3 regions of the Paenibacillus wuxiensis genome follow, and region 1 is predicted to be linked to each of the others. Evidence: riboswitches for the same ligand, from Rfam matches in the RefSeq annotation. Region 1 holds a riboswitch; each other region holds the start of a gene.
What was found. A riboswitch is a leader RNA that binds a small molecule or an ion and turns the genes downstream of it on or off. The one in region 1 is predicted to bind cyclic di-AMP.

Region 1 (8,345 bases):
TCAATGCCTCCCACCCCGTCAATGCCACTGACCATATGAGGCGCAATATCCCCAATCTGTACGGTATCACGAATTGAGGTATATGAGGCCTTAACCGCTACGTAAGCTGGATCAAGGGCATGAATCATAATTCGGCCCGGCGAACTTGCAAAGTTGGCTCCTGCTTGCAGAAGCGCCTCGAAGTGAGATTGGCATGCCCCGGCAATTACAGTCAATAAATCAAGATGGCGCTCATACTGCCTTGCCGTCTGTACTGCATTAACGAAGTTCTGGGAGTTCTTATAATTCTGCAAATTTAACAGATCACGGTACCTGCCGTTCTTCAATACACCATCATGTCCCGTAATGACGATTATATTCGGCTTCACTCGCGGCAGCAGCCGATACAACGTATCTGCCATATTGCGTTCATTCACATAATGGCCTTCTGCCGGCACGTTGAGCTGATTATATATCGCCATGCTCTTCTGTAAATACCCGGGATCCCCATCCAGATGGAGTACCGTTCCCGGCATATCAAAGGTTGAAATGGAATTCGGCATCTCTGCAAATGGAAGCTCCGTCCGCCTGCGCTCATGCAGCTGCCTACGCTGCTGTTCAAGCACCTCGACAGACTCCAACATCTTGATATGAGCCTGTTCCGTGCGGCGCGCAATCGTTGCCTTCGGTACACTAACTAAATCTTCAACATGGGAATCCGCCAGTAAGCGGTAATCCGTCCCCTTAATAATCGCCGTCTGTCGGAAGATCTCCTCCACACGGAATGTAATATCGCCACCGTACGACTTGCGTACGACCAAATCTCCCTGCTTCACTTGTTCGTTCATAGGATCAATCACCTCTCCGACTATCCTATGGGCAAACGCATAAATTGGTGATGCCTAAGCCTTAAAATTATGTTACTCCGCTTGATCCTCTTCTTCTGCACGTGCAATGGCTTGGCCGATCGCATGGGACAGAGCAGCGAACTCCTCAATCGAGAGTGTTTCCCCTCGGCGATTCGGTTCAATATGTGCTGAAGCAAGCGCTTCTGTCAGCCTGTCTGTACCACACTTGCTGGCATAGCGAGCCTTCAGGTTATTCCAAATCGTCTTGCGACGCTGAGCGAACGAAGCCTGTACAACATCGAATAACAGCGGCTCATCCTTCACCTGCACAGGTGGAGTCTGTCTCACACGTAGACGGATTACTGCAGACTCTACATTTGGCTGCGGGATGAACACCGTATGCGGCACGGTGCATACAAGCTCCGGCTCTGCAAAATATTGAACAGCCACACTTAAGCTGCCGTAATCCTTGCCTCCTGGCTTCGCTGCCATTCGCTCTGCAACTTCCTTCTGAATCATGACGACGATGTTCTTGAGCGGCAGACGCTCCTCCAGAAGCTTCATCATAATCGGGGTCGTCACATAATACGGCAAGTTAGCCACAACACTTACCCGATCGACATCCTGGAACTGTTCGCGGAACAATTCATGCAAATCCACCTTCAATACATCCCCATGTACAACATGGACATGTTCATAAGGCTCCAGCACTTCCCCTAATATCGGAAGCAAGCGCTGATCGATCTCGACTGCTGTTACACGACGAGCGCGCTTAGCGAGCTGCTCCGTAAGCGCACCAATCCCAGGCCCAATCTCCAGGGCACCTGTCACATCATCCAGCTCTGCAGCATCCACAATACGGCGCAAAATGTTCATATCAATTAGGAAGTTCTGTCCTAAGCTTTTCTTAAATGAAAACCCATGCTTGCGTATAATGTCTTTCGTGCGGTTCGGTGTTGCAATATCTATTCTCGTCTGCGTCATTCCATCTATTCTCCTTCTGCACATTGTTCCTGCTCGAATTGGTTCAGCTTCCGCAAGGCGTTCTCAAATTCCTCTCGTCCGATCTGAAACACACCGCAGCGCTTGAGCATCTGCTTCGCGTTGCAGTATCCAATGCCCAATATTTCACCTAACTGCCGTCTGCGTTCTGCAGAGCCTGCATGCGTCGTTAATCCCGCTTCGACGAGATCCGTCCACGTCAGCTCTGACGTCATGCTTGGCATCTCCGAGCGAACCTGCTCTAAGGCACGGCGAATCGCTTCTGGCTTTGCATTCTCCACACCAAGATCCCCTTTGGCTATCGCCTCATGTCTAGGCAGGAAAGCGTGCTTGCACCCAGGTACACGTTCTGCTATCGTCTTCCGAATTTTCTCTCCCGCATGATCTGGATCCGTGAAAATAATAACCCCTCGACGCTCTTGGGCCAATGCGATGCGTTTTATCGTTGTATCATTAATCGCCGATCCACCTGTCTCAATTGTATCCGCCTCAACGGCACGGTGAATGGCAACGGTATCATCTTTGCCTTCTACAACTATCACTTCACGTATCAATATGCTTGCTCCTCTCACCACAAGGCTGCTTCCTAATTCCGCATCCTTCTCATGCTCTCCATTCATAAATAAACAACAAAAGAAGAGGGTGTCCCCTCTTCTTAGCATGACATAAATCATTATTCATTACTATATCCTAATTACACATGGCTGCATACCTTGTGCGTTAGTTCGATTCCGGCTTGACTGGGCCAACCACGTATACGGTGTACCCCTTCTTGCGTCCGAATTTGCTGACCGCCTTCTTGCTGTCGAAGTATACATCGATAATTTTCCCCTTGACCGCGCCACCTGTATCTTCAGCACGTCTGAATCCAATCCCTTCGATATATACCCACCAGCCGAGCGGAATGACCTTCGGATCAACCGCGATAGTACGACCTTCTGATACTATTGCGCCAGATGCCGTCTTCGCACCAGCCGATCCCTCAGATTCCGTATACGCCGTCAGTTGAACGTTCTTCAGCACTTTTTTATAGTTAAAATCTTTGTCGCCACTGGAAACATTGTCAGAATCGTCTTCCTGCGCGTTCACTGACAGAACAGCAACTTCCGGTTCCTTCTTCGTTCCATAGGCTATCACTTGATTCACTTGTTTTGTATGAACGGATTTGTCGACCATCTGCGCATATACGAGCTTACCATCCTCGTACGTTTTCTGTACTTTCTGGACAACCAAGCCTTCTTTTCCATCTTGAACCGTCTTGGTCTTCCCCTTAAGGAGAGTAGCATCTGCCTGCTTCACCACTTGATAAGGAACCTTCACTTTACGCTCTTCCATCTTCTTGCTGACACGGACGATACGAATATCCATGTTCTTCGAAATAGAGGCACGCTTAGAAGGGAATACCTTATCTTCAGGGTTCACTTGGATTTGCAGCGAACTCAGTGCATCATGCACCGACTTCTTCGTCGTAAATTGTGTTTCTTTCTTCCCATCCGCTGTAATTTGGATAGGCAAAGCGCGTTCAATAATAACTCGATCTCCATCAGCAATTTCTGCATCAAGCGGCTTCGATACTACATCGTATGCCCCAAGCGCTATCGCATGCTCATCCAAAACATTGCGAAGCGTATCTAGGCGAGTTTCGACTGAACGCTCTTGTCCATCAACGAGCACAGCCACTGTCTTCTTCGTTACATTATACCAAGTCAAGACTGCTATTAATGTGATCACGATTGCTACAGCTGCAATAACGGTGATAACACGCACATTTTCATGCTTCCATCGCAATGCGAGTGACATGCTGGATGATCGGGGTTCATGGGTTTCGTTGTTCACGATCTGTCCCATTTCTCGGTCCTCCTTACATAGTCCCGCCGTCGAGTGCTCTGCATGATTCCATCTGACGCGACTATTTCAAGAATGTTTACGAGAGACTTCACTTGCCATAAACGAGCATGTAATCGTTCAAGACAATGCCGAAATCTCCGTACCAACGTTTCAGTATTGGCTGCTCCCACCTCCTATTTCTTACACCCTATGACGTCTTTATTCTCATTATTCAAAAAAAGAATGTTTGAGAGTAAACAAAAGAAGCCCTTCGTAAGAGGAGACTCTTTCGCGGCTTCCGTAATAGAAACCCAAACGTCAACAGTGCAGGACGCGAGGAACCCTCTCTCGGTACGCTGACGAGGTTAGCTGTCGGGTTCGGGCTTGAGAGTCGCCCTATCGGAACCAACCGGCTCATGGCTCGGTCGTCCCTAATTCACCCCAAGGAATTAATCCGTGTGATTGAACATGTACTCATGTCATGTCGTTCACACTCTGGTTCCCCCGCTCTCCACTTCATGGAGATTAAGCGATACTGAATTAGTTGGAACAATATTGAATTGTGTAATAACATCTGTGAGAAATCATATCGTGTTTGCAATCTTCTTGTAAAGACAGTAGCAATTCCGTTTTTCGCGAAAAATGGTTAAAAAAATGTAACTAAATCCGTTTTTCATAATGAAATCCACTTATTTTATGGCCAATGTCTTTTTTTCACTTGTTTTTGGCCCGTTTTCACGCGATGTCAAAACATGTCATTGCATTTTGAGTCGTCATTCTGCAAAATTCTTCAAATTCCATACCTTTCAGCTCTGCTGCAACCTCTGCAACAAGACGAACATATGCGGACTCATTGCGCTTGCCTCGGAACGGATGAGGAGTCAAATAGGGAGAATCCGTCTCCACAAGCAGTCGATCATTCGGAACCTTAACAAGTACTTCTTTCGGCTGTTTTGCATTTTTGAAAGTAACAGGTCCTCCAAATGAAAGGTAGAAGCCCATATCCAGGCACATCTTCGCTGTTTCCCAGCTACCTGAGAAGGAGTGCATGATGCCCCCTACTTCGTGAGCCTTCTCCTCGCGCAAGATGCGGATTACATCTTCGTGCGCTTCACGATTATGAATAATGATCGGCATCTTCAATTCTCGCGCCAACCCAATTTGCTCGCGGAATACACGGTGCTGAACATCCTTCGGAGACGTATCCCAGTGATAGTCCAGTCCGATCTCGCCAATCGCCACAACCTTTTCATGCTCCGTTAGCTTGGCGATCCAGTCTATATCCTCCGGCTTCATCGTTATCGCATCTACCGGATGCCAGCCCACGGCTGCATAGATAAAATCATATTTCTCTGCCAACGCCATCGTCGTCGGGATCGTCTCTCGATTGAACCCGATGTTAACCATACGGGTCACCCCTTGTTCAATGGCCCGTGCGATAACCTGATCGCGATCCTCGTCAAAATTGCTGCTGTCTAAATGCGTATGTGTATCAAATAACACGTTTATGCGCCCCTTTTTCTTTCTTGTAAATCGATCTAATGATTGCGGCGTATAAACATACGCCTTGTATCTTCCGTAAGGTGATTCGAGACTTCCAGAAGCTTGTCCATTGGGAAATAGATATAGTGTTTTCCACGGCGAATGCCGCTAATGGAACGTACAATATCCGATTTCTTGGACAGCTCTACAATTTGCTGATCCCGCCCCCATAGCATAATATGTTGCTGTGAACGGGCATCTCCCTTTCGATATACATCATAGGGCTTGTCGAAGGGAGAATCGAACATAAGTTCATAGTTCGGATCAAGCCCAATCTGCGACCACTCTGCCCGCAATCGTTCCTGTAAATCTTCATCCATCTGTTCGACTTCAATATATTTATATAGTTTACGCTCCATGAATCGTTGGCACAAGTCAACGAGACGTTCATCCTTCTCCCTTGTCCACTGCATAAATGCGGTCTGTACAAATGCCTCATCCATTTGGATATATTGTTCTGTCGTAATCGTTCCTTCAAATAAAGCATCTAGAGGAGAGAGGAAATATTGAAAAGTGTATCCACCCAAATATAATTCTTTGGCTCGTTTGAAAATCAGGCGAAGTAACATCTCCGAGCTTCGGGTTACCGGATGGAAGTAAACTTGCCAATACATCTCATATCGAGCTAGTAAGTAATGCTCTACTGCGTGCATGCCGCTCTCTTTGACTACAATCCGATCCTTAAGCGGTCGCAGCACCCTTAGAATACGATCAATATCGAATGTACCGTAATTAACACCGGTAAAGTATGCATCTCGCAGCAAATAGTCCATACGATCCGCATCAAGGGAGCCGGATACCAAATTCACGACAATCGGCCGCTCATATGTCCTGCGAATCACTGATGCCACCTTGGTTGGGAGCTGGGGGTCTACTTGTCTCAGCACGCGATTGATATCGGTATCTTCTATTATAATGCGGTATGTCCAATCTTCATGAAACATATCGAAGGCCTCTTCAATGGAATGAGAGAATGGTCCATGGCCCACATCATGAAGCAGTGCAGCACATAAGGCAACCAGCCTCTCTTCTTGCGGCCAGTCCTCGTATTGGTTTCGTTCAAATTGAGAAATAATCCGCCGAGTAATCTCGTATACGCCCAGAGAATGAGAAAAGCGGCTATGCTCTGCCCCATGGAATGTTAAATAGGAAGTTCCTAATTGGCGAATGCGGCGGAGCCGCTGGAATTCCCTTGTGTTAATCAAATCCCAAATTGTTCGATCTTGAACATGCACATAATTGTGAACCGGATCCTTGAACACTTTTTCCTCTAATAACATTGAAAATCACTCCTTTCGATTCGAACCTTTTCGACATAGTCTGCCTTATTGTCGAAAAGATTTGGTTTATTCTTGTTTCTGTTTATTTTTGCATAAAAAATACCATACGAGTGTAAAAGTGTACGCTACGTCGTTAAAAACAGCTTAATATAAGCTAAAAAAAACCTAAAATCCATAAATTAGCACGCCAAGTATACATTTTTTAGGTTGACTAATTTGGGAATGGTTGGTACGATAAGAATCAGCCAAAAAGAATTTTGTCGAAATATGACATTTCATGCTAAAGCAAAGAGGAGAGCGTTGAACTATGATGAAGTCCACTGGTATCGTCCGTAAAGTAGATGAACTAGGTCGTGTCGTCATTCCGATCGAGCTTCGCCGCACCCTTGGTATCGGTGAAAAGGATGCGCTAGAAATTTACGTTGACGGAGAGCGCATCATGCTTAAGAAATATGAGCCAGCATGCATCTTCTGCGGCAATGCAGAGAACGTTACATACTTTAAAGGAAAAATTGTTTGTCACGAATGTATATCAGAAATACCACAACCTGTGACAAAATAAAAAAAATAGGTTATAATAGCTCTAATCACATATGTTAATTCTAACCTTTTTATATCTTCCTTGATGCCTCCATGGTTTTGAACCCAACCATGGAGGTCTTTTTTTTGTTTTACAGCAAGGGTTTTCCTCTATATTCTGCATGTTTCGCTTATGATCCATTGTATCCATTCTTGTTCTATAACAATGCCTGATAGATATCCCGTTTGGATACACCACGATCCTTGGCTGCCAGTTTCATTGCATCCTTGCGTGATACTCCCTGTTCACGTTCATAATGCGCAACATGCTCTTCTTCCGTCAGTTCCTGCCACCATGCTTGTCCCGCATCTTGAGAAGTTCCATTCTCATCAGCGCCCTCGACGACGATACAACATTCTCCTAATGGAGGATGCTCGCTTACAAAGGCAATGCATTCACCAACCGTACCCCGGATGAAGTGTTCGTAACGCTTCGTCAGTTCGCGGGCAATCGTAATCCGGCGGCTGTCTCCGTATGCGGAAGCAAGCCGATCGAGCGTCTTCGCAATACGATGTGGTGACTCATAGAATAACAGCGTTCCCGCTTCCACTCGGAGTGAGGTAAGCACCGCATCTGCATGCTTCTTCTCCCGCGGAAGGAAACCTACGAATGTGAAACGATTCGTTGGCAGCCCAGACGCAATTAAGGCAGATAAAGCCGCATTTGGTCCAGGAATCGGAATAACAGGAATGCCCGCTTCTACAGCCAGTTGAACAAGATCTGCACCCGGATCTGATATCGCGGGTAACCCGGCGTCGCTCACAAGGGCGATACGCTTGCCTTCTTCCATGATACGCACAAGTTCAGGTCCGCTTGCCTGCTTGTTATGCTCATGATAGCTGTACAGCGTCTTCCCTGTAATTTCGAAATGACTCAACAGCTTCCTTGTCTCACGTGTATCTTCCGCTGCAATAATATCAGCTTCCCGCAGTATGCGTACAGCCCGGAATGTCATATCTTCCAGATTTCCAATCGGCGTCCCTACAAGATATAATGCCCCTACATTTTCCTTGTTTTGTTGCTGGTAGCTATATTGTTCCGTCAATTGCATATTACCCATCCTTCAGCTGCGAGGCTTTCCCATAATAGATATCCATTAATTCCTCACGATATTCATTTCCATCATTATATACGATAAGCGGCGGCAATAGCCGTACATCCGGCTTGCCGTCTCGCGCGGCCTCAATCAGTACCATATTGGCCTCTACTTCCTCGCGTGGATGAACGAAGCGAATGCGCTTCGGCTCCAATCGATATGTCCGCATAAGCGCTATGATATCAGTTAAT
Region 2 (8,345 bases), on a different contig from region 1:
AGTGGATGATGCCAGGCGCTGCTTCACACATCGCTTTTACAGGAGGCTGGTTCGCCAGGAAGTCTCCCCCATATACCGTGTCATCGAAGTGCTCCCAAGGGGAATCTCCTTCACCCTTCGTATTTACCGCGCCGTTAATTCCGCCCTGCGCACAGACGGAGTGAGAACGTTTCACAGGAACTAAAGAAAAAAGGTCGACGTGAACGCCTGCTTCCGCTGCTTTGATCGTTGCCATTAGACCAGCAAGTCCTCCGCCAACGACGATAATGTTCTGTTTTGCCATAATGCGTCACCCTCCCTTAACCGATGAATGGAATAATAGATTGAACTGCTTCCGCTGCTTGGAACTCTGCAGAGCGGAATCCGATTAACGACAATGTGAACATGACTGCCATAATAATGAACAAGCCCATGCAGATTTTTGCGGATACATTTTGTGCGCGTGGTCCAACCGTAATGCCCCAACTTACGAGGAAAGCCCACAATCCGTTCGTAAAATGATAGGATGCAGAAATCGCACCGACCAAATATATGATAAACATAACTGGAGAAGTAATTATGTCGTGCATGTATGTGCCTAGCTGCTCATGCGTAATATTGCCAGTCGCAATTTGAACACGCGTTTCGTACACATGCCATGTGACAAATACGAATGTAATGACCCCTGTTATCCGCTGCATCAAGAAAGCTACGTTACGGCCGTAATTATAATTGCCTACGTTGTTCTTGGATGTGTACGCAATGTACAACCCGTATACGCCGTGATACAGAAGCGGAAGCCAGATGCCGAACAATTCTAGGAAAAATATAAGCGGCAATTCATTCAAAAATTTGACACTGCCCTGAAATGCTTCCTTCCCGCCTTCGAACGCAGCGTAGTTCGTAAGCATGTGCTCGACAATGAAGAATCCGAGCGGAATAATTCCAAGAAGCGAGTGCAGCTTGCGCGAGTAAAAATATCCTCGTTTCATAAGCGTGCCGGTTCCCCTTTCCATTTGTGTCCCAGTAGATTTTGGTAATAAACATCCTCATTTTACCTGTGCATGTCGAAAGCGTCAATAATTTGTCACAACGAAAAACCACTGCCATGACGCAGTTGTTACCGCTTTCGACAACATTCGCGGTTCTTCCTGCAAACCGCTCTTCTGTAGTTATGTGAACAACTTGTGACACTACCATGTTACTCCGAATCCCCTTATAATGGAATTGCAATGTTTTTATATCTTTTATAACTAAAACGCATAAGAAGCCATTCATTTTACGCTTAGCTCATCATTCATATCGTAGGAGGCTATGAAATATGCTCGATTTGTTAGAATCATTCGCAGCGGTTGTGGAACTGACGAGCTTGAATCAAGCAGCAAAGCGGTTGAATATCTCTCAGCCGGCCCTATCCAGGCAAGTAGCGAAGCTTGAGGAAGAACTGGGTGTAGAGCTGTTTATCCGGAATGGCAAGCGGCTGGAGCTAACTCGCGTTGGCCAGCTTACGTACGAATTTGCGATCGATATTCGCAATCGCCAGCTCGGTTTCTTGAAGTCCATTGCATCCTTCAAGGCGGAAGGTCAATCGTCCATCACCATTGGGGCCAGCTTAACCACACTGCAGACGACACTGCCGCTGTTCATCTCCTCCTTCGTCGAGAAGCATCCTGACGCAAGACTCAAGGCTGTGACCGGCAAGACGCATGAAATCATCTCGCTTGTCCGCGAACAATCCATTGATCTTGGCATCGTCGCCGATGCGATTCGTGAGCCTGGACTGATGTGCATTCCATTGTTCGCGGATCATCTTCAGCTGGTGCTGCCACGCCGTCATCCACTTGCCAGCATCCGCAATTGGACGATGTCCCGCTTGGACGGTCTGCCTATGCTTCTCTTCTCTAAGGGAACCTGGTATCGCAAGCTCATCGATGATCTATTCCGCCGATATCGCATCATGCCTGATATTCGCATGGAGATCGATTCCTTCGAAGCGATAGTTCGCTTGCTCACGACCTGTCATGCAGCTGCTTTGCTGCCACGCTCCTATCTTCGGTTGGAATGGCTCAAGGATAACGATCTGATTGCCGTTCCCCTGAAGGAATTGAAGCAAACCGAACGTGTAACTTCCATTGTATATGGGGAGCAAGCACTGCTGAGTCCTGTCGCTACGCAGTTTATTGAGGAAATTATGGAAGCAGCATCATTATCACAGCTAGGGAAATAGTCATGGATAGAAAGGAAAAAGAAGGATTACACTCGTTTGCTGTCGAATAAAGTAAGCTTAGACAAAAAACATTCTCAACTAGGGGAGAATAAGGAGGAAATGGAAACCATGGTTGTATGTAATCGTTGTGGCAAGCCAATCAACGACAATGAATCCCATCAATGCAGTACAGGGTCTGTCCCACCGCAGCATGCTGGTTCCGCAGCAGAGGCATCTGTACAGCAAGTATCCGCCACTGCTGAGACAGCGTCTCACAAGACACCAGGCAGCACAGTGCCTGAATGGGCCAAGTCAATTGACAGCAAGAATATCCTTCAACTGCTGAAGAATCCGGCAAGTGCTCGCAATCTTACTGTCTCCGATTGGGTGTATGCGGTCATTGCCGCGTTAGTCTCCGCACTGGGGTTTGCCTTGTTCGGCTACACGCTCTTTGGAAGCTTGTTCGCTTCACTAATGAGTCCACTTAGCATATTAGGCGGTTCAAGTTCACTGACCCCGCCATTTAGCTTTTTCATTCAATTGTTTATTTATCAGATTATTGGATTGGCCGCACTCTTTATTAGTATTTGGTTCATTAGCCGCTGGAAGGGCAGCAAGCCGCTTGACTTGAAGACGACATTTGTCCAATTGGCTGCTATGCAAATGCCTTTTGGCTTAGGATTTGTGCTCGCATTCCTTCTCGCGATCATTGGATTCAGTTCATTATCTGTTGCAGTAGCAGCTTTCACTTGGTTCGTATCCGTTATTCTGGTCACGACCGAAGCAATGGAGCAGACTGAAGTAGCACGTCCGAATCGCTTTCTATTCATCGCAGCAAGCATGGGTGCCTACTTCTTCCTGACTTATATCGTATTCAAAATTGTAGTCATGTAAAGCCATTTACATAAGCAATAAGCCTGCAGCTCGCTTCTCTATACAAGCGACAACTGCAGGCTTATTTATGACCTTCCACGCAAGGGATTCTTTACGATTTTCTATCGTTCCCCTTCAACATAAATGCTTCTTCAAAATCTTCGATTTGCGTATTCGTACCAATCATAACCATAATATCTTTCTCATCAAGCACATCTTCGGCTGATGGTGCAATAATCATACCTTTCGGCTTATTCAGGGCCACGATGCTGCACCCGAACTTAGCTCTTGGATTCACATCCTTGAGCGCCATGCCTTGCATGCAGCCAGGCACGCTCAGCTCTGCAATGGTATATTCCTTGGACAATTCAATGTAATCCAGCAAGTTCGGTGATACAAGTTGATGAGCTACGCGAATGCCCATATCCCGCTCCGGGTAAATAACCCTGTCCACACCGATCCGCTCCAGAACACGTCCATGCAATTCGGAAAGTGCTTTGGCGACAACCTTCTTCACGCCAAGTTCCTTCATCTGAATACTGACCAGAATGCTCGTCTGAATATCGTCACCAATGGCTACGATCGCGCAATCGAAGTTACGTATGCCGAGTGAGCGCAGCACCTCTTCATCTGATGCGTCCGCTACAACTGCATGGGTTACGAAGCCCATAACATCCCCAATTACTTCCTCATCTTTATCAATGCCTAGCACCTGATGTCCGAGCTTGACCAGCTCCTTCGCGAGACTCGAACCGAAACGGCCCATCCCGATCACTGCAAACTGCTGCAACTCCATATCCCTGTATACTCCTTCGTCCGTTACAATCTAACTTGCTTATCCTATCGTTATTTTCCCTTCTGGGTGTCGGTATAATTCCCGCTCATTTTTCGGGCCTAACGCATAAGCCAACGTTAATGGCCCAAGACGGCCTGCAAACATCGTCAGGCTCAGCAGCACTTTTCCGATATCTGATAAATCCGCCGTCAATCCCATTGATAGCCCTACCGTTCCGAAGGCCGATGTTGTATCGAATAATATCATCAGGAAGCTATGATCTTCTGTTGTCGACAATATCATCGATACGATAATGACCAAGAACAATGACAGCAACGTTAGCGTAACTGCTTTGAAGATACGATCCTTGGCGAGTCGATACCGGTAAATGACGATATCTTCTTTCCCGCGAATCATAGCAAATACAGCTCCAATGAGAATGGCGAACGTCGTCGTCTTAATACCACCACCAGTGGATCCTGGTGATGCCCCGATGAACATCAAAAGAACCATAAAAAATTGCGAGGCTTGGCGCATGGCTCCGATGTCAATCGTATTCGCTCCAGCGGTACGCGGGCTGACAGATTGGAACAGGGATGCCCAGAACTTCTCCCAACCATTCAAACTGCCTAACGTGCGTGTATTGGTAAATTCAAATATAAATATAACGACCGTTCCGATTACAATGAGCAATCCCGTCATCGTTAACACGATCTTCGTATGCAGAGACAACTTGCGAGTACGCTTATATTCCACCAAATCGGACAAGACGATAAATCCAATCCCGCCAAGGATAATAAGCAGCATCGATACCAGGTTAATAATAGGGTCTCCGACATAGCTGGTTAAGCTCGAAAACGGCCCACTGACAGAGCCGAATAAATCAAAGCCTGCGTTATTGAAAAAAGAAACAGCATGGAAGATACCGAAATAAATGGCCTTGCCTAGCGGAAGATCAAATGCCCATCGCACGGAGAACAGTACAGCTGCCGTCCCCTCGATACATACCGCGAACAAGATCACTTTACGGATAAGGCGCACGATGCCTTCCATGCTGCCCTGATTAAGCGCTTCTTGCAATATAAGCCTTTCCTTCAGCGATATCTTCTTCTTCAGTGCTAATGCAAACAGCGTTGCCATTGTCATGAATCCAAGCCCACCAATTTGAATAAGCAGCATGATGACCACCTGCCCGAATACGGTAAAATGAGTGCCCGTATCCACCACAATGAGCCCCGTCACACAAGTTGCTGACGTTGACGTGAACAAAGCATCGAGGAATGGCAGCGGAATCCCATCCGCATTTGATATCGGAAGCATGAGTAGAAATGCGCCCAATAATACAATTGCTGCAAACCCTACAACCAGAATTCGCGGTGGTGTCAGATTAAATCGAATGGCCTTTTTTGTTCCCTCCACGGGAGTCACCTCTTTTTTTCCCCACGAAAAAAAGCACTGGAAATCCAATGCTATCGCTGGTATCCTGACGTACATGCCTACGAGGTTAGCTGTCGGATTCGGGCACGTTCAGGCTGCCCTAATCGCAAGTGGATTCTATGCATCCACAACTGCGATATTCACCCCATTTATCGGGTCCCCCGCTTTCGTTCATTCACGAAACTCGGCTTGTATGCAATTCATAACGAGATTATATACGTTTCCCCTGCAGCATACAAAGTCAAGGAATGAACAAATTAACCAGAATAAGACGAAAAACTTGAAGAAATAGCGCTTACAATCCCCCATTTTCTTCAATTGTATTCAAAACACTCATTTTCGCTAGGTGTTTCTTCATTTTCTCTGCTGGACTTTACAAAGTTGAAGTGGATAAAATGAACAAATAAGCAACCATACGCTAAATGTGTGATGGAATGGAGGTTCCAACATGTCCTATGTATCCAAGCCGCTTCTTCTTTCTTCTGTGGCCGGATTTCTATTATTCCTCATTGTTCAGGTATTCATTCCCTTTCAGCAGACAGAAGCCATGATGGAATCAGCAGCCAGCCAATCCATCTTAACCAAAGAGAAAGCAGCGCAAAAGGCACTCACATTTGTACAGGACTTAAAACAGTTCCATATTTCAATTACACCTGAAGAAGATACTGCTCCAACCGTCATTTATCGCAGTCAATCAACGGTTTCCGGCTACATGAGCAAGGAGAAGCTGACCGCTTCATTTCAGAAATGGGAACCATCCAGTCCCTATGATACTTTTCAGGTATTATTGAATATGAATCGGGCTGGAAAATCCGGTGTCATGCGCATTGACGTTCACATGACAAGCGGTCGTATTATTGGATTCGAATGGGAGGAAAAGCCTCCTATCACCTCCGACATTAGCGGGGTTACGGGAAATCATGTGGATATGGCGTCAGCAGAAGATGCGGAGACTGCCTTGGGTCCAGTGAACCGCAAGAAGCTTGCTGATACACTCTTGAAGCACATGGGATGGAATCCTACCCAATTAAAACTAATCGCATCATCGGCGGAGCTAGACACGGTAGAGTATAACGTGCCTGAAGCACGGCTTGGTGAAGCCGCATTGAACGTGAAGGCCGTCTTCTCCCAAGATCGCATTGTCATGCTGAAGCCCTACTGGGTTATCCCGAACAGCTATCTAGCTGAAGAACTGCATCAAACGAAGACTGCATCGTCCATTTACAATATCGGCTATATGTGGATGACGATCCTACTAAGTGCATGTTCACTGATCGCTTGCATCGTCTACCGTCATGGCCTGAAGTTCGGATCGAAGACATTGTTCGCCCTTACTGCCGTCTCATGCGGAATTTCTCTGCTGCATCTATGGAACGTGCTTCCGGGTCTCTTCGCTCTGGAACTCCGTACCCCTGTGGACTCGGTGAATATGGGGCTGTCCTTTGCCATTCAAGGCGCAATTACAGTAATTCAAGGCGTTATCCTCTACTTCTCTCTCCATGCGGGAAAGCGAGCATGGGAGTTGTCTGCGTACAGAGATGTTCTGCCTACCTGGAGTGATCGCGCATTTGGCGGCAAGCTCATACAAGCATTATGGATCGGAATCGCGTACACAGGCGTATTGCTCGGCATGCAAACGGTTATATTTTTCATTTTGGAATCAGGGTTTCATGCGTGGTCATCGACCGATGCCTCACAATCTCCGCTCAACCTGCGAATTGCACCACTGTTCCCTCTTCTAGCTTGGGTTGCAGCTATTTCGGAGGAAGGGATATACCGCTTGTTCGGGGTTGGACTGCTGAACCGATTGTTCCGCAACCCATGGTTAGCCGGGATTATCCCTACCCTTGTATGGGCGTTCGGACATGTCACCTATCCGATCTATCCGTATTACTCTCGTCCGGTAGAGCTCCTGTTTATCGGCATGTTCTTCCTGTTCATTATGCTGAAGCATGGCTGGTGGACGGCCATGTTCGCTCACCTTATGCTCGACAACTTCTTAATGTCCCTGTCATTCATGCTTGATGGAACAATAGTCGGTTTCCTAATCGGTCTTGTGTACTTCCTTTCTCCAATTGGGATTGTATATGCGCTCGCGAAGATTCATCGCAACCAAGATCACGCTAGAGCGATCACGACATGGACATAAACATAAACACCATTGATTACAGTTGAATCCATTTGTTCGTACAGTAATAGAACGAGTACATGAGCATATCTCCATACCCTATCATTTTGAAAAGCCAAGGGCCGTTCATATCGAAGGACGCATGTACGTAATGCGCCTCATCGAAGGAACGGCCCCGTTTATTTCTCATTATTACTTATTTCTTCTCAATAAATTTTTTCGCTTCCTTCACTGCCGTATCTAGCGCTTTCTGTGCATCTTCACCCAGCATGACTGAATCAACTGCAGTAGACAGGTGACGGTTCATCTGGTTCCAGTTGCTGTTCAGCAAGAAGGCTGGCGTGTTGTCGGAACGCTCCAGCATGCGATAGAACGGTGCGTACAGCTCGGATGTATCCAGCTTCATTTCTTGCACGACGCTCTTACGAATCGGCAGGTCAGCATCGCTCTTCATTTTGACGGCTTCTTCCGAAATAAAGAACTTCACGAACTCCCATGCCAGATCCTTCTGCTTCGATTGCTTCGCAATCGATACTGCACTTACCGAAATTACGCCTTTCACAGGCTTGCCAGGGAACGCTGGCATTTCAACAGTACCGAAATCAACCTTCGCTTCCTTAAACCCGTCTAGCGGCCATACACCGCTCTCCCACATTCCGATTTTACCAGCTTTGAAGATGTCGTTACCGCCAAGCTGCGTTTTTCCTCCTACGAGGACTCCGTATCCGTCCTTCACCATATTCCCGAACATCTGAACAGCCGCTACCGTATCCGGCCCGTTCATAATGCCTTCAATCGTCTTGCCGTCTTCGCTGATGAAGCTGCCCCCATTACTCCAGATGAATCCTTGCAGGTCATACGGGTCGTTCTCAGCACGGACACCGAATCCATACTGCTTCTTCGATTTATCTGTCAGCTTCGTTGCAATATCCTTGAAGTCATCCCAC
Region 3 (8,345 bases), on a different contig from region 1:
TCCATTCTGTGCTGCTCTATGAGGATCACTTAAACGTGTGTGTGCCTGACACTCACCCACTCGCGACTCGAGAGTCCATATCCATTGCTGAACTCAAGCATGAACATTTTATTGTGCTGACGGAAGCTTATGTACATCATGAACAACTGATGCTCGCTTGTGGAACATACGGATTCAAGCCGAATATTGTATTTGAATCAGATGAAATTCAAACCGTTAAGTCGATGGTAGCCAGTGGGGCAGGCATTTCCCTAATCGTCTCTATGGCGGTCAAAAATATGCCTGGTCTTGTAGCCATACCACTTGAGGATCCGTTGTACTTCTATATTTATTTATGCTGGAAGGAAGGACATCATCTGTCGCAAGACTGCCTCAGCATGATCGAGTGCATGCGCCAGCTCCCACTTCAAGAAGCATAACGCCGAACGGATAAATAACAGAGGACATAACTTCCATTTCGTTACTATAAATAAAATTTATTAGCTTATATGCGGAACGTATTTCCCTTTTCCCCACTAACGTAGCACAATGGTAGCATGGGGCTTGCGGGGCTTATGTTCAGCAGCGAGTCTCCTTGGAATGATAAACAGGGAGCTGATTGTAGTATGCCAGTCGCACTGGACATCAAAGAAGAGTCGTTACAACTTCATAAGAAGCTGCACGGCAAGATTGAAGTGACTAGCAAAATTGAGGTGACATCCCCAGAGGATCTGAGCCTTGTATATACACCAGGGGTGGCTGAATCATGCCGCCTGATTGCAAATGATGCGAATGCTGCCAACGAGTATACGTCACGTGGCAACATGATCGCCGTTGTGACAGACGGTTCGGCCGTTCTCGGCCTAGGCGACATTGGTCCCTATGCGGCTATGCCGGTCATGGAAGGCAAGTGCATGCTCTTCAAGCAGTTCGGCAATGTCGATGCCTTCCCAATCTGTCTATCCACGCAAAGTGTAGATGAGATCGTGAACATCGTCAAAAATATGGAGCCTACCTTCTCCGGTATTAACTTGGAGGATATATCTGCACCACGCTGCTTCGAAATTGAACGGCGCTTAAAGGAAGAAACGAATATCCCCGTCTTCCATGACGATCAGCATGGCACTGCTATCGTGCTGCTCTCTGCGTTAATCAATGCACTGAAAGTGGTAGACAAGCAGATGGAGGATGTACGCATTGTCATCAACGGCGCCGGCTCTGCTGGCATTGCCATAGCGAAGCTGCTGTTGAAGGCAGGCATTCAGCATGTTGCCCTAGTAGATCTGAAGGGTGTCGTGTGTGAAGGCGAGGAATGGATGAATCCTGCGCAGGCAGACATAGCGAAGGCAACGAATCGCGGACATCTACGCGGTATGCTGACCGATGTTGTATGCGGAGCAGATGTATTCATCGGGGTATCCGCACCGAAGGTGCTGACGCAGGAGCATGTGCGCTCCATGAATGTGAAGCCGATCGTATTTGCAATGGCGAATCCAACGCCGGAGATCTTCCCGGACGAAGCGCTTGCTGCTGGAGCGGCAGTAGTATGTACAGGTCGTTCGGACTTCCCGAACCAAGTGAACAACCTGCTCGCTTTCCCTGGCATCTTCCGCGGCGCACTCGATGTTCGTGCTACAGATATTACGGATGATATGAAGCTGGCGGCAGCCCGCGGTATTGCGGCTATCGTTACCGATGCAGAGCTCAGCCCGACGTATATTATCCCGAACCCGCTCGATAAGCGTGTCGTGCCTAGTGTCGCATCTGCGATTGCTCAGGTTGCGATCGAAACAGGAGTCGCACAGGTGAAGAAGATGCCTGTATATCGCGTCTAAGTCACCTTGTTGTAATGAGTGAACTCATCTCTATAATAATAGAAGGCCGCTGCACCGATCACGAGATCGGAATAGCGGCCTTCTTTAGATGTACATGATTATGCTAGGCAAGCTGTGCCTTCACTTCTTCTGGCGTACGCTCCCACCACTCAGCATTGTGCGTCATAAGCAGCTCACGCAGCGCTGCCTTGTCTTCTGTATTCAGCTCTTCGACGAGCACGCGGCGCTTCATTGCATAGTCCATCCGATTGACGTGGTCTGCGAGCATCTTCCAGCCGCGCTTCGCCTCCGTGTCGATCAGCATTTCACAAGCAGCCAAGCCGCCGTAGAACGCACCTTCCGCAGAACGATCGACTGCCACCCATACGATCCAGCATTGGCGGCCATTCGGAACATCCTCTTTATTCGTAGAGAACTTAATTCCACGCTCCACCTTACTCTTCGCATGCATCGCGCCTAGATCGATGTACGCCGTTCCTTCATCGATGATGACGGGCGACACGTTGTTCAGATCGATACTACCCGAACCGAATCCTTTATGCTTACCACTGCTCATTACGTTCAATGCCAGCGGCTTCTTTACTTTCTTATCTGAAGATTCCATTTCGTCATGCGCTCCTTCCTTACCACGTACTCAAAATCATTTTCATTTTAGCTAATAATCTGCAAAAAGCCAACATATACATGCTGTAGATGCTTGTCAACGGGAGGTAAAAACGTATGACCCGAAGCAATGTATATCGCCGGCTTCTATTCACTGCCTTGTTCCTAGCCGCCTGCAGCTTCCTCCTCGTTCGGTTCTGGCCGTCTGGATCCGTTCCGTCCCTTGGACCCGAGGTGAACAAGCAGGCGGTTCAGGAACCCATTACGCAGCAAGCCGTGGAGACCCCCAATGCGGAGGTACTGAGTGAGCGTATTGCCGAATACCATATTGAAGTTAAACTGGATGAATCCACACATACCCTTATCGGCAAGCAAACCGTAACTTGGACCAATCCTGGGAGATCGACTGTCAATGAACTGTTCTTCCACATGTATCCGAACGCTTTCCGTTCGCCCGATACCACCTTCATGAAGGAGTCTGGCGGTAAATTGCGGGAAGACAAGTTCCCTGCGGATGGATATGGCAACATGACGCTAAAATCGTTATCCACGGTTGACGGTATGTCCCTAATGAACCGGGTACAGTACATTCAGCCAGATGACGGAAACGCGAAGGATGAGACGCTTCTGAAGCTGCGTCTTACCAAGCCAGTACGAAGTCAAGAGAAAGTCACACTTCGCATGGATTTTGAAGTAAAACTGCCGAAAATATTTGCACGTATGGGATACGCCGATAATTTCGTGATGGCTGGCCAATGGTTCCCTAAGATTGCTGCCTATGAAAAGGCAGGGGTACGCGGCCGGGCATCAGAAGGCTGGGATCTGCACCAATATCACGGTAATTCCGAATTTTACTCCAATTACGGCATTTACAGTGTACGCATTCAAGTACCCGACAATTACATCGTAGGCGCTACAGGCTTTCCAACGAAAACCCCTACGATAGCAGACAGAAAGAAATTTTATCAATTCTATGCGGATGATGTTCATGATTTCGCGTGGGCCGCATCTCCAAACTTTGTCTATTTTGAAGAGCCGTTCTCTTCTAGCCAAGTACCAGGGGTTCGTATCAAGTTATATTTAGACCCGAAGCATAAAGATTTGAAGGAGCGTTATTTCTACGCTGCGAAGACGGCGCTGTCCAAGTTCAGCGAATGGTACGGCAAATACCCGTACTCTACCTTGTCCATTATCGTGCCTCCTAAATTGGGCAACGGAGCTGGAGGAATGGAATACCCGACCTTGATTACAGCATTCGGTGCAGAAGATGAGAGTCCAGGTTACGATTTAGAACGTACCGTCGTTCATGAGATTGGACATCAATACTTTTATGGACTTCTCGCCTCAAACGAATTCGAGGAAGCATGGCTCGATGAAGGGTTCACTTCCTATGCAGAAGACAAGCTGATGGAGCAAGAATTCGGAGTACTTCCAAATAACGCAATACAAGCCAGCTACATCACAGATCCAGCTCCACTGAAGCTGAATGCATGGCGCTACAAAAATCAAAATCATTATGCGGAAAATGTGTACATGCGTGCCAAGCTGGTGCTGCTTGCAATCGAGAAGCAAGTCGGGGAAAAAATGATGAGCCGCATTATGAGAACTTATACGCAGAAGTACCGTTTCAAGTACCCAACTACATCAGACTTTCAGCGAGTTGTTGAGCAGGTAACTAACCGCAAGTGGAATGATTTCTTCCAACAATATGTGTACAACGGCATGATGGCAGACTTCGCCGTGGAGAACATTGATTCACGTACGATTGAATCGAATGGGTCTACCCAATATGAAGCGACTGTCTATATCCGCAAGCTCGGTGCCAATTATCCATCCATTCCGATCGTATTTGGATTCTCGGATGGCACGACGACTCGCAAGGGATGGAATGGAGAGGGAGACCGCATCCAATATACCGTCACCCATAAAGCGCCGCTCAGCTGGGTCATGGTTGATCCTCTATATTCGATTGTCGTTGAGAACAAGCACATCAATAATTATATGCGTGCTCATGTCGATGAACCTGTCCGTACACGAGTTAATTTATCCGTCATCAAGGTAATCGAAGCTGTTACGAACATTTTGGGGTGGTGATAGTGTGAAGGCTTATGTGCGTTCAGGCTGGAATTGGTGCAAAGAGCACATCTATATATGGGTCATTCTATTCTTGTACCAACTGTTATGGGGGTTCTTCCTCTATCGCTTCGTCGATGGAGTGGTAACACCTATCCTGCGCCGTTACCCAGATCCAGCACCTACCGAGATGAGCAGGCAGCTCTTTCTGACCGAAAGCCAGTTCTATCTAATGAAGACGAATGACTACTTCCCTTACTTATGGGCTATCCTCGGATTCGTTGCCGTCCATATGCTGCTTACCCCCTTCATTCACGCGGGTGTATTCCATGCTATGTCACGGCCCAAGCAGCAGGGGCTTGCCTTTTTCCAAGGTATCAAGCTCGCTTGGAAGCCAATGCTTGTCCTCTATCTACTCGAGACACTGCTCATTATCGCACCCGCTATATGGTTCGTTCCTTATGCGGCCCATGCCCTGTCCACATCGGCTTCTCTGTCTTCCTTACTCGTGGCAGTGGCACCGTTTGTAATCGCTTGGTTCATTGGCGGCTGGCTTGTTCATCAATTGTTCTTATTCCTTAACTTCGGCGCTGCCTCAGAAACACCGTTAATTCGATCTGTGACAGCCGGAACTCGTCGCTTGCTTCCCATTCTAGGATTGTCACTTCTCTTTATTGGTATCACGATTGGCGTAGGCATATTGTCCACAACGGCGGCGGCCGTGTTCACCGGAATTACCGCACTCATTATTCAACAGGCATTGCCTGCCATTATGACTATACTCAAAATGTGGGGATTGTCTGCACGCCACGCTGTCTGGCAGGAAGCAGAGCAACAGATGAAATAATGGGGGTTCTGATTGAGCGCAATTTAGTTACAGAGTTATAAAGTTACAAAGTTACAAAGTTACAAAGGGTTACGATGATATTGAAGTAGCGTAACCTAACAAAATGAATTAAAAAACTTGTCTATCAGCGAAAAAAACGCTGATCTGACAAGTTTTTTTCGTGTCAAGGACAAAAAATATTTGTCAAAGGAATTTCCGTCTGTTACAATAAGTCTAGATTTATTACAACTTTGTCATGAAAGCGGCACTAACTCTTGCAAAATTGTTACTATCGCACGCAGCAATACATATTCCAAAAACCAGAATGCCGAGTTTCCGGGCGGACCGGAAAGCGGGGGAACCAGTTTTTACGGGTGAATTGATCTTGTAACACAGGGATCATAGGGGTCCTTCAACCGAACCCTCCAGCTAACCTCGCAGGCACGGAAGGAGCCTTCCCTTTGAAGAAGAAGCTAGTTACAGCGGTGCTCGGACTGAGCGTTCTGTTTACTTCGTTCAGTGCAGGCAGCACATTCGCAGCATCCAAAATGGACAACACGATTGACGGTTTGCTTGGCATTTCGTACAAGTATGGTGGTACAACAACGAAAGGCTTTGACTGCTCCGGATTTACGAAGTACGTGTTCGACAAGTTCGAAATTGATCTTCCTCGCACATCTTCGTCGCAATTTGACGCTGGTGAGAAAGTTAGCAAAGACGAGCTTCGTCCAGGAGACCTGGTCTTCTTTGACACAAGCGGCGGCAACGGTGTATCGCATGTCGGCATTTACGTAGGCGACAACAAATTCGCACACGCTTCGACAAGCAAGGGTACGCGCATCGACAGCCTTAGCATGGACTACTACGAGAAGCGCTATGTAGGTGCACGTCGTGTAATGAGCGAGAATGACTTCTCGTCTATCGCTACTGAAAATCAATAATATCAATAGTTTGATTGTTTACTGCACTCTTATAATGATATGAACGACTACATAACCCGATGAGAAGCGCTACGCGCCTTTTCGTCGGGTTGTTTCATGTTACCCTCATTATCCGCGCAAATCCAACTTCTTTATCCTATGCATCTCTGCATGTCAACGATTCGTGCTTTTATCTATCTTTACGAAATATTTCTTTTTCGGTTTCAACCATTCTCATCGCCATTAACGACACAAGGACATGCGCTTGTGCGCATGTCCCGATATCTTGTCTGGATATTCACTATTTTCGCATAGACGCTTCTGATTTACTTAACTGACCCATTCAATTCTTGGAATTTCGCCTTAATCTCTTCTGGTGTGAGCCCATCCGCCTCTGCTCGATGCTTTTCTTCCTCGTGCTGAAGCTGAGTCTGACGATCCTCGACATGCTTCCCATTAATGTGATGTTTCTCGTGGAACAGTCGTCCTTTTATGCCTAATTTCTCGCGTAATTCCTGGTGAATTTGCTTGTTGCTCTTGCCTTCTGTCGAAATTCCGTGTTTCTTAGCTAGCAATTGAAGCTTCTTCTCGCGCAGCTGCTTCATTTCTGCACGAAGCTCCTTCATTTGTGCCTGTACTTGTTCTAATTGTTTATCCGTCTCCATGCTCTGCTGATTCGGCTGTACAGCCTGAGATGAAGTGACCACTCGTACAGCAGCTTGCTCTCTGCTCTTATCTGCCGCAGCATCTAGCGCAGTTCTGCTTTGCGCTGCTGCAGGTGAAGCCATCAAGAGAAGCATTAGGCACGTCCACGCTGCTACGGTTGAATTGCGTTTCATAGGTTCCACCTCCTTATGTAAGGGATGGCTATAGTATGTTCGTAATTCCTGAAATGAAACTGAAAATAAGCTAAATATTCACTTAGTGAAGCACTTACCCATTTATATTCTGGATGCTAATTGAGCCGACAATTCTCCATCAAGTATCTTCTGCATATATTCCAGCAGCAGTTCTTAATCCAGCCAGCCCTTCTCCCTGGCAGTTCGAATCGCCTCAATTCGCGTACCCGCTCCTACTTTGCTAATCGCATCCGACATATAGTTGCGCACCGTTCCATAGGATAAGAACAATTTGGCGCTAATATCCTGCATGGACAGTCCATTCTCAGCAAGCAACAGCACTTCCTTCTCCCTCGGGGACAACGGACAAGGGTCTTCCCACGCAGCCAACGTTAATTCGGGACTCATCACCCGCTTGCCTGCATATACCTGGCGAATGGCATCTGACAACTCGTCGCTTGGACTGTCCTTGAGTAAATAACCGCCTACACTGGATGCCATTGCACGCTGGAGATAGCCTGAGCGAGCAAAGGTCGTCAGCATAATAATCCGACAGTCCAGCCCCTTCTTCTTGACTGCATCCGCGACATCCAGCCCCGTCATAAGTGGCATCTCGATATCCAGTACCGCGATATCCGGCTGAAGTACCTCTATAAGCGACAGCGCTACACTGCCATTCTCGGCCTGACCAATCACTTCGATATCATCCTCAAGAGACAACAAGGTGGCGAGTGCACTTCGCAGCATCTGTTGGTCCTCTCCCAATATAACTCGAATCATGATGAACCTTTCCCCTTCCCATCGCGGATTACACGCGGAATGACTAACGATAATGCCGTTCCCTTGTGGGCACCAGACTCTATAGCAAGCGTCCCGTCCACAAGCTGAAGCCGCTGTTTCAGTCCGGCCATGCCTGTCCCACTTGATTGCTTAAGCTGGTGCTCATCAATTCCGATGCCATCATCTGCAATCTCCAATCGAACCCTTGCCTCTCCCACCTCAACCCGAACCGAGCAATGCTTCGCCCGGCTGTGCCTGACGACATTCGTTAAGGTCTCCCGGAAGCACATGGCGAGAATCGTCTCCTGCAATGCTGATAATGGCAATCGGCCCACAATGCTTGGGGCTGCTGCTGAAGGGCTAATTCCCTCGCTGCGTTCCTGAAATTCCAGCTCAATTCCTGCGGCAGCGCATAGCTGCCTTCCATGCTCATATTCCTCTGCAAGCTTGACGATCTTCATTTCAGTTACGAGTTGGCGCATCTGCTTCA

Region 2: it holds a riboswitch for cyclic di-AMP, as region 1 does, so the genes downstream of both, ABN764_RS22965 (TrkH family potassium uptake protein) here and ABN764_RS28765 (resuscitation-promoting factor) in region 1, are expected to answer to the same signal.
Region 3: it holds a riboswitch for cyclic di-AMP, as region 1 does, so the genes downstream of both, ABN764_RS27610 (C40 family peptidase) here and ABN764_RS28765 (resuscitation-promoting factor) in region 1, are expected to answer to the same signal.

The regions. Positions count from the first base shown of each region.
Region 1 is NZ_JBEFZI010000020.1:7,776-16,120, reverse strand. It holds gene yabG (sporulation peptidase YabG) at 1-827, opposite strand, end outside; gene rsmA (16S rRNA (adenine(1518)-N(6)/adenine(1519)-N(6))-dimethyltransferase RsmA) at 900-1,811, opposite strand; gene rnmV (ribonuclease M5) at 1,817-2,383, opposite strand; gene ABN764_RS28765 (resuscitation-promoting factor) at 2,550-3,677, opposite strand; cyclic di-AMP (ydaO/yuaA leader) riboswitch at 3,995-4,198, opposite strand; gene ABN764_RS28760 (TatD family hydrolase) at 4,392-5,159, opposite strand; gene ABN764_RS28755 (HD domain-containing protein) at 5,195-6,478, opposite strand; gene ABN764_RS28750 (AbrB/MazE/SpoVT family DNA-binding domain-containing protein) at 6,786-7,040, shown strand; gene rsmI (16S rRNA (cytidine(1402)-2'-O)-methyltransferase) at 7,216-8,109, opposite strand; gene ABN764_RS28740 (tRNA1(Val) (adenine(37)-N6)-methyltransferase) at 8,111-8,345, opposite strand, start outside.
Region 2 is NZ_JBEFZI010000010.1:138,091-146,435, reverse strand. It holds gene sdhA (succinate dehydrogenase flavoprotein subunit) at 1-283, opposite strand, end outside; gene ABN764_RS22985 (succinate dehydrogenase cytochrome b558 subunit) at 300-971, opposite strand; gene ABN764_RS22980 (LysR family transcriptional regulator) at 1,301-2,206, shown strand; gene ABN764_RS22975 (hypothetical protein) at 2,315-3,079, shown strand; gene ABN764_RS22970 (potassium channel family protein) at 3,171-3,854, opposite strand; gene ABN764_RS22965 (TrkH family potassium uptake protein) at 3,894-5,252, opposite strand; cyclic di-AMP (ydaO/yuaA leader) riboswitch at 5,312-5,470, opposite strand; gene ABN764_RS22960 (CPBP family intramembrane glutamic endopeptidase) at 5,719-7,419, shown strand; gene ABN764_RS22955 (hypothetical protein) at 7,436-7,588, opposite strand; gene ABN764_RS22950 (ABC transporter substrate-binding protein) at 7,595-8,345, opposite strand, start outside.
Region 3 is NZ_JBEFZI010000017.1:35,759-44,103, forward strand. It holds gene ABN764_RS27585 (LysR family transcriptional regulator) at 1-419, shown strand, start outside; gene ABN764_RS27590 (NAD(P)-dependent malic enzyme) at 606-1,814, shown strand; gene ABN764_RS27595 (YwhD family protein) at 1,918-2,418, opposite strand; gene ABN764_RS27600 (M1 family metallopeptidase) at 2,535-4,511, shown strand; gene ABN764_RS27605 (hypothetical protein) at 4,516-5,337, shown strand; cyclic di-AMP (ydaO/yuaA leader) riboswitch at 5,633-5,774, shown strand; gene ABN764_RS27610 (C40 family peptidase) at 5,778-6,257, shown strand; gene ABN764_RS27615 (serine protease) at 6,563-7,075, opposite strand; gene ABN764_RS27620 (response regulator transcription factor) at 7,250-7,855, opposite strand; gene ABN764_RS27625 (sensor histidine kinase) at 7,852-8,345, opposite strand, start outside.